Regions from separate parts of the Pseudarthrobacter sp. NCCP-2145 genome, predicted to be linked through region 2. Evidence: predicted binding sites of a transcription regulator. Region 2 holds the regulator's gene; the other holds the start of a gene.

Region 1 (4,405 bases), on a different contig from region 2:
CGGACCGGCAGTCGGAATTCTCCTTCCGGGTGGGCACCCGGCTCAGCGAGAACTGCCCGCCGACCGCTGCCCAGGTGGCTTCCAACGGCGGCCGGTTCCTGGGACGGACCGGGACCATCTCCACGCCGCACGGTGAAATCCAGACGCCCGCGTTCATCGCCGTCGGAACCAAAGCCACCGTCAAGGCGGTGCTGCCCGAAGCCGTGGCGGACCTGGGCGCGCAGGCCGTGCTGGCCAACGCCTACCACCTGTACCTGCAGCCCGGCGCGGACATTCTCGACGAGGCGGGCGGCCTTGGCGCATTCATGAACTGGTCCGGGCCCACGTTCACGGACTCTGGCGGATTCCAGGTGATGAGCCTGGGCTCGGGGTTCAAGAAGGTCATCGACATGAAAGCCGTGGATGCGTCCGGGCCGGATGACGCCGTCGCCCCCGGAAAGGAACGCCTGGCCCACATTGACGACGACGGCGTGTGGTTCAAGAGCCACCTCAACGGCGACAGGCACCGGTTCTCCCCCGAAATCTCCATGCAGGTGCAGCACCAGATCGGCGCGGACATCATGTTCGCCTTCGATGAGCTGACCACCCTGCAGAACTCCCGCAGGTACCAGGAGGAATCCCTCGAACGCACCCGCCTGTGGGCGTTGCGCTGCATCGAGGAGCACTTCCGGCTGACCTCGTCCCGGGCGGGCAAGCCGTACCAGGCCCTGTTCGGCGTGATCCAGGGTGCGCAGTACGAGGACCTGCGGCGCAAGGCGTGCCGGGACCTCGGCGCCATGCCGTTCGACGGGTTCGGCATCGGCGGGGCACTGGAGAAGGAGAACCTGGGCACCATTGTCCGGTGGTGCAACGAGGAACTGCCCGAGGACAAGCCGCGCCACCTGCTGGGCATCTCGGAACCGGACGACATCTTCACGGCTATCGAGAACGGCGCCGACACCTTCGACTGCGTCTCCCCCACCCGGGTGGCCCGCAATTCCGCCTTCTACACCCCGCAGGGACGCTTCAACCTCTCCGGCGCCAAGTACAAGCGCGACTTCGGCCCGCTCCAGGACGGGTGCGACTGCTACGCCTGCACCAACTACTCGCGGGCCTACATCCACCACCTCTTCAAGGCAAAGGAGATGCTCTCCGCCACGCTGATCTCCATCCACAACGAACGGTTCGTGGTGAAGATGGTGGACGACGCCCGCCTCGCCATCGAGGACGGGACCTTCTTCGATTTCAAGGCGGAGACCCTGGGGCAGTACTACTCCTGACCTGCCCGGAAGGCCGCCGTCGCCAGCTGTTCCGGTATCCTGACCCGATGCTGATCCAGATCCCCGCCGCCGACGGCACTGCCGAAGCCCTGGTGGCCCGCCCGTCCACGGGCAGCGGCCCGTTTCCCGGCGTCATCCTGTACATGGACGCCTTTGGCCTGCGCCCGCGCATAGAGGACATGGCCCAGCGCGTCGCCGACTGGGGCTATGTGGTCCTGGCACCGAACGTCTTCTACCGCGAAGGGACGGCCGCGGAGCTGGCACCGCGCGGTGACATGACCACGCCGGAGGGCAGGCAGGCGGCCGGCAAGGCTGCCTTTCCCCGGGTGGGACGCCTCACCACGGACAAGGCGCTGCCGGACATTGACGCCTGGGTGGCGGCCCTTGGAACACTCGACGGCGTTGCGCCGGGCCCCATCGGCACGTTCGGCTACTGCATGGGAGCCAGGCTGGCGGTGCGCACCGCCACGGCCCACCCGGACGTGGTGGCAGCCTGTGGCGGATTCCATGGCGGCGGTCTTGCCACAGACGAGCCGGACAGCCCGCATCTGGGGCTGGACAGGGCAACGGCACGGTTCGTGTTCGGCCACGCCGACCACGACCAGAGCATGGGCCCCGACGCCGTGGCCCGGCTGGGTAAGGCCCTCGACGCGGCCGGCCTTGCGTCATCCAACGAGGTCTACAAGGGCGCATCGCATGGCTACTCGATGGCCGACACCTCTGCCTTCCACGCGAAGGCCACGGAACGGCACTTCCGGGAACTGCGGGCCCTGCTCGACGGGACGCTCAAGGGCGGCGCCTAAGCTGCGTTCGTCACCGCTGCCGCCGGGGCACCGTAGCTCGGTTCGCGCTTCTTCACCCAGCGGATCACCAGCGACGTTACGGGGACCAGGATGAACTCCACCAGGGTCTTGTACACAAAGCCAACCACCACGTAGTTCACAAAGGTCGCGGCGTCGGTTATTCCGATGACCGAGGCGGCGATGCTGCAGAAGATCAGCGTGTCCACGAACTCGCCGGCCACCGAGGAGCCCATGATGCGGGCCCACAGGGACTTCTCGCCGGAGCGTGCCTTCATCCGCACCATGATCCAGGAGTTGATGGTCTGCCCGGCCAGGAACGCCAGCAGCGACGCCAGCACGATCTGCGGGACGGGACCGAGCGCGCCCTCCAGGGCTGCCTGCTTGGACATTCCGAACTCGTCGTCGAATCCGGGCAGGGCGATGATCGCCCAGTAGCAGAGTGATGCGAAGACGGACAGCCCGAAGGTGGTGAGGATGGCTTTGCGTGCCACCCTGAAGCCGTAGACCTCGCTGATGACGTCGCCAAGGATGTACGCCAGCGGGAAGAGGAAGAAGCCGCCGTCGGTGATGATCGGCCCGATGGCCACTCCCTTGGACGCCCCGATGTTGGACAGGATCAGCACCACCGCCATGATCGCCAGCATGATGCCGAAGTACGGGGACCCGATCGAGGCGAACCGTGGGCGGTCCGGAACTGGAGGGTTTTGGGGCATGGTGTGGTGGCCTGAAGCTGGGGTCATGGCGGAGGTCCGTTCGTAGTGGTTCGCTCGGCGCCCGGGGAGCGGGAACACCGGCTGTATTAGCACTGTCCCCCCATTCTCCCATTGTGCGGGAGACTGCCGTGCGGCGGCGTGATGGGCCCAATCTGAACGCGTTCAAATCTGTGGTAGTTTTCTTGAACACGTTCAATTCGAGAAAAGCCCATGACCGTAAAGAGCGAGCAGACGCGACAGCTGGTGGCCGGCGTCGCACTGCGCATGTTCCGGGAAATCGGCTTCGCCAAGACCACCATGCGGGCCATCGCAGCCGAGGCGGGCGTCTCGGTGGGCAACGCCTACTACTACTTCGCGTCCAAGGACGATCTGGTGCAGGAGCTGTACCTGCAGGTACAGGCTGAGCATGCGGCCAGGGCGGCCGAAGCGCTCAAGGACGCCGGCGACCTCACCAGCCGGCTCAGGGCCACCCTTCACACGGGCCTGGACGCCATGGCGCCCTACCACCGGTTTGGCGGCGACTTCATCGCCACGGCCATCCGCCCGACGTCCCCGGTCAATCCCTTCGCCGCCGGGTCAACGGCGGCGCGCGAAGCGTCGCTGGACATCTTCCGCACGGCGGTTGAGGCCGCGAAACCGCCGGCACCGAAAAAGCTCAGGTCCGATCTTCCGGAACTGCTGTGGCTTTTCTACATGGCCGTCACCCTCTTCTGGGTCTACGACACCTCCGACGGGCAGCAGCGGACCAGGCGCCTGGTGGACGGCGCCGTCCCGCTGATCACACGGGGACTCTCATTGGCCCGGGTTCCCGGTGTGGGCAGGATCCTGGACGACTTCCTGAGCCTGAGCCGCAGCATCCGTGGCTGACGATCGAAACAACACAGTGGGGGGACCATGAGCGGCATAAAAACGGTGGTACTGGCCGGAGCTTCCGGATTCATCGGCAGGTATTTCCGGACCCGGTTCGAGAAGGACGGCTGGTCGGTGCGCACCATTGGCCGCAAAGGCGCCAAGGGGTCGCCGTCGGCCACGTGGGATGACGACGACGCCCGCCTGGCCCGGGTGCTGGACGGTGCGGAGCTCCTCGTGAACCTCGCCGGACGCTCCGTCTCCTGCCGCTACAGCGCCCGGAACAAGGCCGCCATACGGGAGTCCCGCGTTTCCACTACAGCGGCACTAGGCCGTGCCGTCGCACTGTGCCGGCAGCCGCCGTCGACCTGGCTCAATGCGAGCACCGGCACCATCTACCGCCATGCCATGGATGGCCCGCAAACCGAACGTGACGGCGAACCGGGCACGGGATTTTCAGTGGACGTTGCCCGCGCGTGGGAAGCCGAACTTGCAGCCGCCGTTACCCCGGGGACGCGTAAGATCCCGTTGCGGATCTCGATCGTCCTGGGCCCCGGAGGAGGAGCACTGCGGCCCTTCGCCACCCTTGCCCGGCTGGGCCTGGGCGGCCGGATGGGCCCCGGCACGCAGAAGTTCAGCTGGATCCATGTGGAGGACCTTTACCGGTGCGTGCGCTTCGTGCATGCCCGGAAGGACCTCAGCGGCCCCGTGAATGTGGCGTCTCCGGATGTGGTGGACAACCGCGAGCTGATGCGCATGGTCCGCCGGGCCTATCGAGCCA
Region 2 (4,405 bases):
CACGTCGGCCCAGGCGATTGCCGGCGTCATGCTGGAAAGCTTCCTGGTGGGCGGTGCGCAGAACCTGGATGTTGCCGAGCACGCGGCCGGACGCGCTGAGCTCGTGTACGGGCAGAGCGTCACCGATGCCTGCATGGAATGGGACGTTTCGGTCTCCGTCCTGGACCAACTGGCGGCATCCGCGCGCAAGCGCCGGGAGGCGAAATAGGGGGATTTACTACTTTCACTTCTGCCACACGAACATCTAGAGTATCTAGATAGGTGGTTGGTGGATGGCTCAGCATCGGAACACCGCATTGGCACGTACCTGGGGTCACTGTTGTCCATCCGTCAGCAAAGGAAAATAGGGAAATGTCGGCAGAACAGAACTTCTCCAACGCGAAGTTCCTGACCGTGGCTGAAGTAGCCCAGGTCATGCGCGTCTCCAAAATGACCGTGTACAGGCTGGTGCACTCCGGCGAAATGCCGGCAGTGCGCTTCGGCCGCTCCTACCGGGTTCCGGAACAGGCCGTTGAGCAGTACCTCAAAGGTGCTGTGGTGGACGGCCACTCCGAGACAGCCTGAGCAGCTGTCCGTAGCCGCCTTCCGGAAGCGGTACCCTGTTAAGGAACGTTTTACGTCATTGTAAGAATCTGTCAGTTGTTCAGTTCGTAGCTCTGTCCACGAACAATTTCCATCAGACAGGTACTGCATCTAGTTTGTAAGGAACTTACGTGGGTTCAGTTATTAAGAAGCGTCGCAAGCGTATGGCCAAGAAGAAGCACCGCAAGCTGCTTCGCAAGACCCGTCACCAGCGCCGCAACAAGAAGTAGAGATACTTCGAACAGCGCAGGAAATGCCCGTCGCCTTCCGAGGCGGCGGGCATTTTCTTGTGCTGTCCCCAACCAGGTAGCAGCACATGTCGTTAACAAGGCTCATAAGGACATCTGCTGCGACCTAGATGCGCGGGCCCCGGATGCGGGCAAATCCCTTCCAGAGCCCGTAGACGGCGCCGCCGGCCGTCGCGGCTTTGAGGCCGAACGTGGCCGCGCGCCGGCCTGACCGGAAATCGTAGACCGGCCAGTTGTTGTCGCGGGCGTGCCGGCGCAGGCGGGCATCCGGGTTGATGGCCACCGGATGGCCCACAAGGGTCAGCAGCGGAATGTCGTTATAGGAGTCGCTGTACGCCCAGCAGCGCTTGAGGTCCAGCTCCTCGGCGTCCGCAATGGCCTGGACGGCCACAGCCTTGGCCGAGCCGTGCAGGATGTCACCCACCAGGCGGCCGGTGTACATGCCCTCGGAAATTTCCCCCACCGTCCCCAGCGCCCCGGTCAGTCCCAGCCGGGTAGAGATCACCGTGGCCACTTCGATGGGGGTGGCGGTCACCAGCCACACCCGGCGGCCCACGCGCAGGTGCTGCTCCGCCAGCGCTTTGGCGCCCGGCCAGATGCGGGAGGCGATCATCTCGTCGTAGACCTCTTCGCCGAGCGCCTTGATGTCATCAACCGTGATGCCGGCCGCCAGCGTCAGTGCGGAGTCGCGGACGGCGTGGACATCGTCCATGTTTTCGCCGCGGGCCACGAACTTGAACTGCTTCCACGCGAACCCGGCCGCCTGGGCCATGGTGAACGCCCCGCGCTGGTGCATCTTGCGGGCAACGTGGAAGAGGCTGGCACCGCGCATCAGGGTGTTGTCCACATCGAAGAACGCCGCCTCGCCCGGTTGCGGCGCAGCAACCGGTTTGGTGACTACGGCGACGTACTTCTCCTCGGGCATGCAGTCGAGTCTAGTCAATCCGCTGTTCAATCCCCGTTTAGCCTTGTTCCCCCTTGCCCGGCGTCGCCGGACCCGGGGGAACGGGTCTACGGTTAACGCATGGCCTCACCCCGCGTTGTCCTGATCACCAAGGCAGACTGCCACCTCTGCGAAGACGCGCGCGACGCCGTCAGCAGGGTTACAGCCTCGTTGGGACTTGGGTGGAGCGAGGAGTTGGTGGACAACCAGCCGGAACTCCGTGAGCGCTACGCGGAAGAAATCCCGGTGGTGCTGGTGGATGGCGTGCAGCGCGATTTTTGGAAAATCGACGAAGCCCGGCTGGCACGCGTGCTCCAGCGGGCCCTGGCACAGTAGGGGAGCAGTACCGTGGTGGAGAGGTCTTCAGTGTCCCCTGCATCGGCGGCACCTGCTTTGATGGCATTGCCGGTTGGGCCCTAGAGTGGAGTCACAACGCGATGCGAGGGAGGGGCTGGTGGCTTCGCTGGATTCAACCCCCCAGGCTGTCCCGGACCTGCCGGGAGCTGCGGGCACGGCAGCCAAACAGATTCCGCCCGCTGCAGTGGCCCGGCTGACCCTCTACCTGCGTGCCCTCAATACCCTCCTGGCCGAGGGCGTGGAGCGGGTCTCCTCCGAATCCCTTGCCGAGGCCTCCGGCGTCAGCTCCGCTACGCTCCGCAAGGACCTCTCCCACGTGGGCTCCTACGGCACCCGCGGTGTGGGCTACGAGGTCCAGTACCTCAGCCGGCACATCGCCGCTGCCCTGGGACTCACCCACGACTGGAAAGTTGCCATCGTCGGTGCCGGCAATCTGGGCAAGGCCCTTGCACGGTACGGCGGCTTCGAATCCCGGGGTTTCGACGTCGTGGCCATCTTTGACGCGGACCAGATGGTGGTGGGCAACGAGGTCGGCTGGCTGCGCGTCAGCGACGTGGCGGACCTGGAAACCGTGCTGCACCGCACCGGGGCCAACATGGTGGTCCTTGCGTTGCCCGCTTCCGTGGCCCAGGGCATCTGCGACCGCGTGGTGGCGGCCGGGGTCCGCAGCGTCCTGAGTTTCGCCCCCATCATGCTCCAGGTGCCGGAGGGCGTTAACCTCCGCAAGGTGGACATGGCAACCGAGCTGCAGATCCTGGCCTATCACGCACAACGGGCGCAGGCCCCGGGGCAGACCGCCTAGTCTCCGTCAGCGGTGCTTGCTGGTTCCGGGGCCCACGCCCGAAGGGTGGGTGGTGCGTGGAGTTACCGGCCGTATGGGTTCCCCATATTGCCGCCGTACGGGTTGGCGAACGGCTGCTGGCGCCGGAAATACGGAGCCGAGGCCGGCAGGTAGAGCAGCACGATGGCCGCGATCCCCAGCAGGGTGCCGAGGGTTGCGAAGCTGGGCGGGCCGAAGAGGCCGAAGATGGACAGTGCCGCGAAGACCGTGCCCAGGATCCGCGCCCAGTTCTTGCCCTTACGGACGAAGAACGCCACCAGCAGGTACAGGGCGAGGCCGATGATGGCGAACACCACCAGGGTTCCGGCGATGACGCCCTTCATATCCTCGTAGGTGACACCGGCGCCGCTGCCCTCGATCTGGGTTTCGAAGGCGTCGCGGAACATGGGATCATCCAGCGTGGTCAGGCCGGTCAGCATCGAAATCACAAAGATCGCGGCGGAGGCAATCAGCAGCCAGAAGGAGATGTTGACCATCTGGGGAACACCCGTGCTGCCGGACGGCTGGGGCTGCTCCGACGGATACTGCGCATAGGGGGACTGTCCGTACGGCTGCTGGCCGTAGCCGGGGGCTGCCGGCGGGTTCTGGCCGTACTGCGGGGCGTTCTGCCCGTACTGGGGTGCGCCCGACTGGCCGTACTGGGGCGGGTTCTGGCCGTACTGCGGGGCGTTCTGTCCATACTGCGGTGTTCCGGACTGCTGGCCGTACTGGGGCTGGTTTTGGCCATACTGGGGTGCATTCTGGCCGTAGCGCGGACCCTGGCTGCCGGACTCGGAGCCGGGCTCGGGTTCGTTCGGAACGGGAGGCGGGACGGGGGGAGTGCTCATGGGCGGTCCTTTTGCGTGTCGGGTTCCAGGTAAATCGCCGGGATCGGTCCTGTCCCCTACCCCCAGCATCACTTACGTCCACCGTACCCCCGGGCAGCCGCCTTGTGGGTCATTCGGAAGAGGTATTCCCGGAGCGGGCCGCGGCGAAGAAGGCCTGGGAATTGGGCAGCCACAGCAGCACCGTTGCCGCCAGGCTGATGAGGAACGTTGCCCAGTTGCCGCCCTGGCCCACGCCCATCATGGCGTTGGCCACGGCCAGGACCAGGGTGGCGCCGGTGAGGGCCGTGAGGCCCAGGCGGGCCCAGCGCTTTCCGTCCTTCATGGCAAGGGCCAGGACGATCTGCGCCGCACCGACCGCTGCCGCCAGCAGCATGAGCAGGAGCACCAGCGTGGCCGCCCCCGGTGCCGCGGCAAAGAGCACCAGCGATGCCAGCATGCCGAGCATTCCACCCAGCAGGCCCAGGATGCCGCCCACAAACCAGATCCAGAAGGAGACCTTGAGTTCGGTGGGCAGGCCTGTCACCAGGAACATTCGGGCAAAACCGCTCCGCGGCGCGCTGGGAGAGTTGCTCATGGCCCTCACTGTAATCCCCGCCGGGACCCGGAA

The links. The regulator Rex, encoded in region 2, represses fermentation and respiration genes when NADH is low (regulators of the CRP and FNR family bind a similar motif). The targets are predictions, from matches to a motif close to CTTGTGAANNNNTTCACAAG.
Region 1: the regulator Rex is predicted to act here: its motif matches at 2,925-2,944, upstream of NFU08_RS07315 (queuosine precursor transporter).

What each region holds. Positions count from the first base shown of each region.
Region 1 is NZ_BRCG01000006.1:159,267-163,671, forward strand. Features, by position in the region: gene tgt (tRNA guanosine(34) transglycosylase Tgt) at 1-1,259, shown strand, start outside; gene NFU08_RS07310 (dienelactone hydrolase family protein) at 1,307-2,062, shown strand; gene NFU08_RS07315 (queuosine precursor transporter) at 2,059-2,802, opposite strand; gene NFU08_RS07320 (TetR/AcrR family transcriptional regulator) at 2,986-3,642, shown strand; gene NFU08_RS07325 (TIGR01777 family oxidoreductase) at 3,670-4,405, shown strand, end outside.
Region 2 is NZ_BRCG01000027.1:47,151-51,555, reverse strand. Features, by position in the region: gene NFU08_RS18875 (3-deoxy-7-phosphoheptulonate synthase) at 1-208, shown strand, start outside; gene NFU08_RS18870 (helix-turn-helix domain-containing protein) at 352-564, shown strand; gene NFU08_RS18865 (30S ribosomal protein bS22) at 714-812, shown strand; gene NFU08_RS18860 (HAD family phosphatase) at 937-1,755, opposite strand; gene NFU08_RS18855 (glutaredoxin family protein) at 1,855-2,109, shown strand; gene NFU08_RS18850 (redox-sensing transcriptional repressor Rex) at 2,228-2,932, shown strand; gene NFU08_RS18845 (hypothetical protein) at 2,995-3,798, opposite strand; gene NFU08_RS18840 (hypothetical protein) at 3,908-4,372, opposite strand.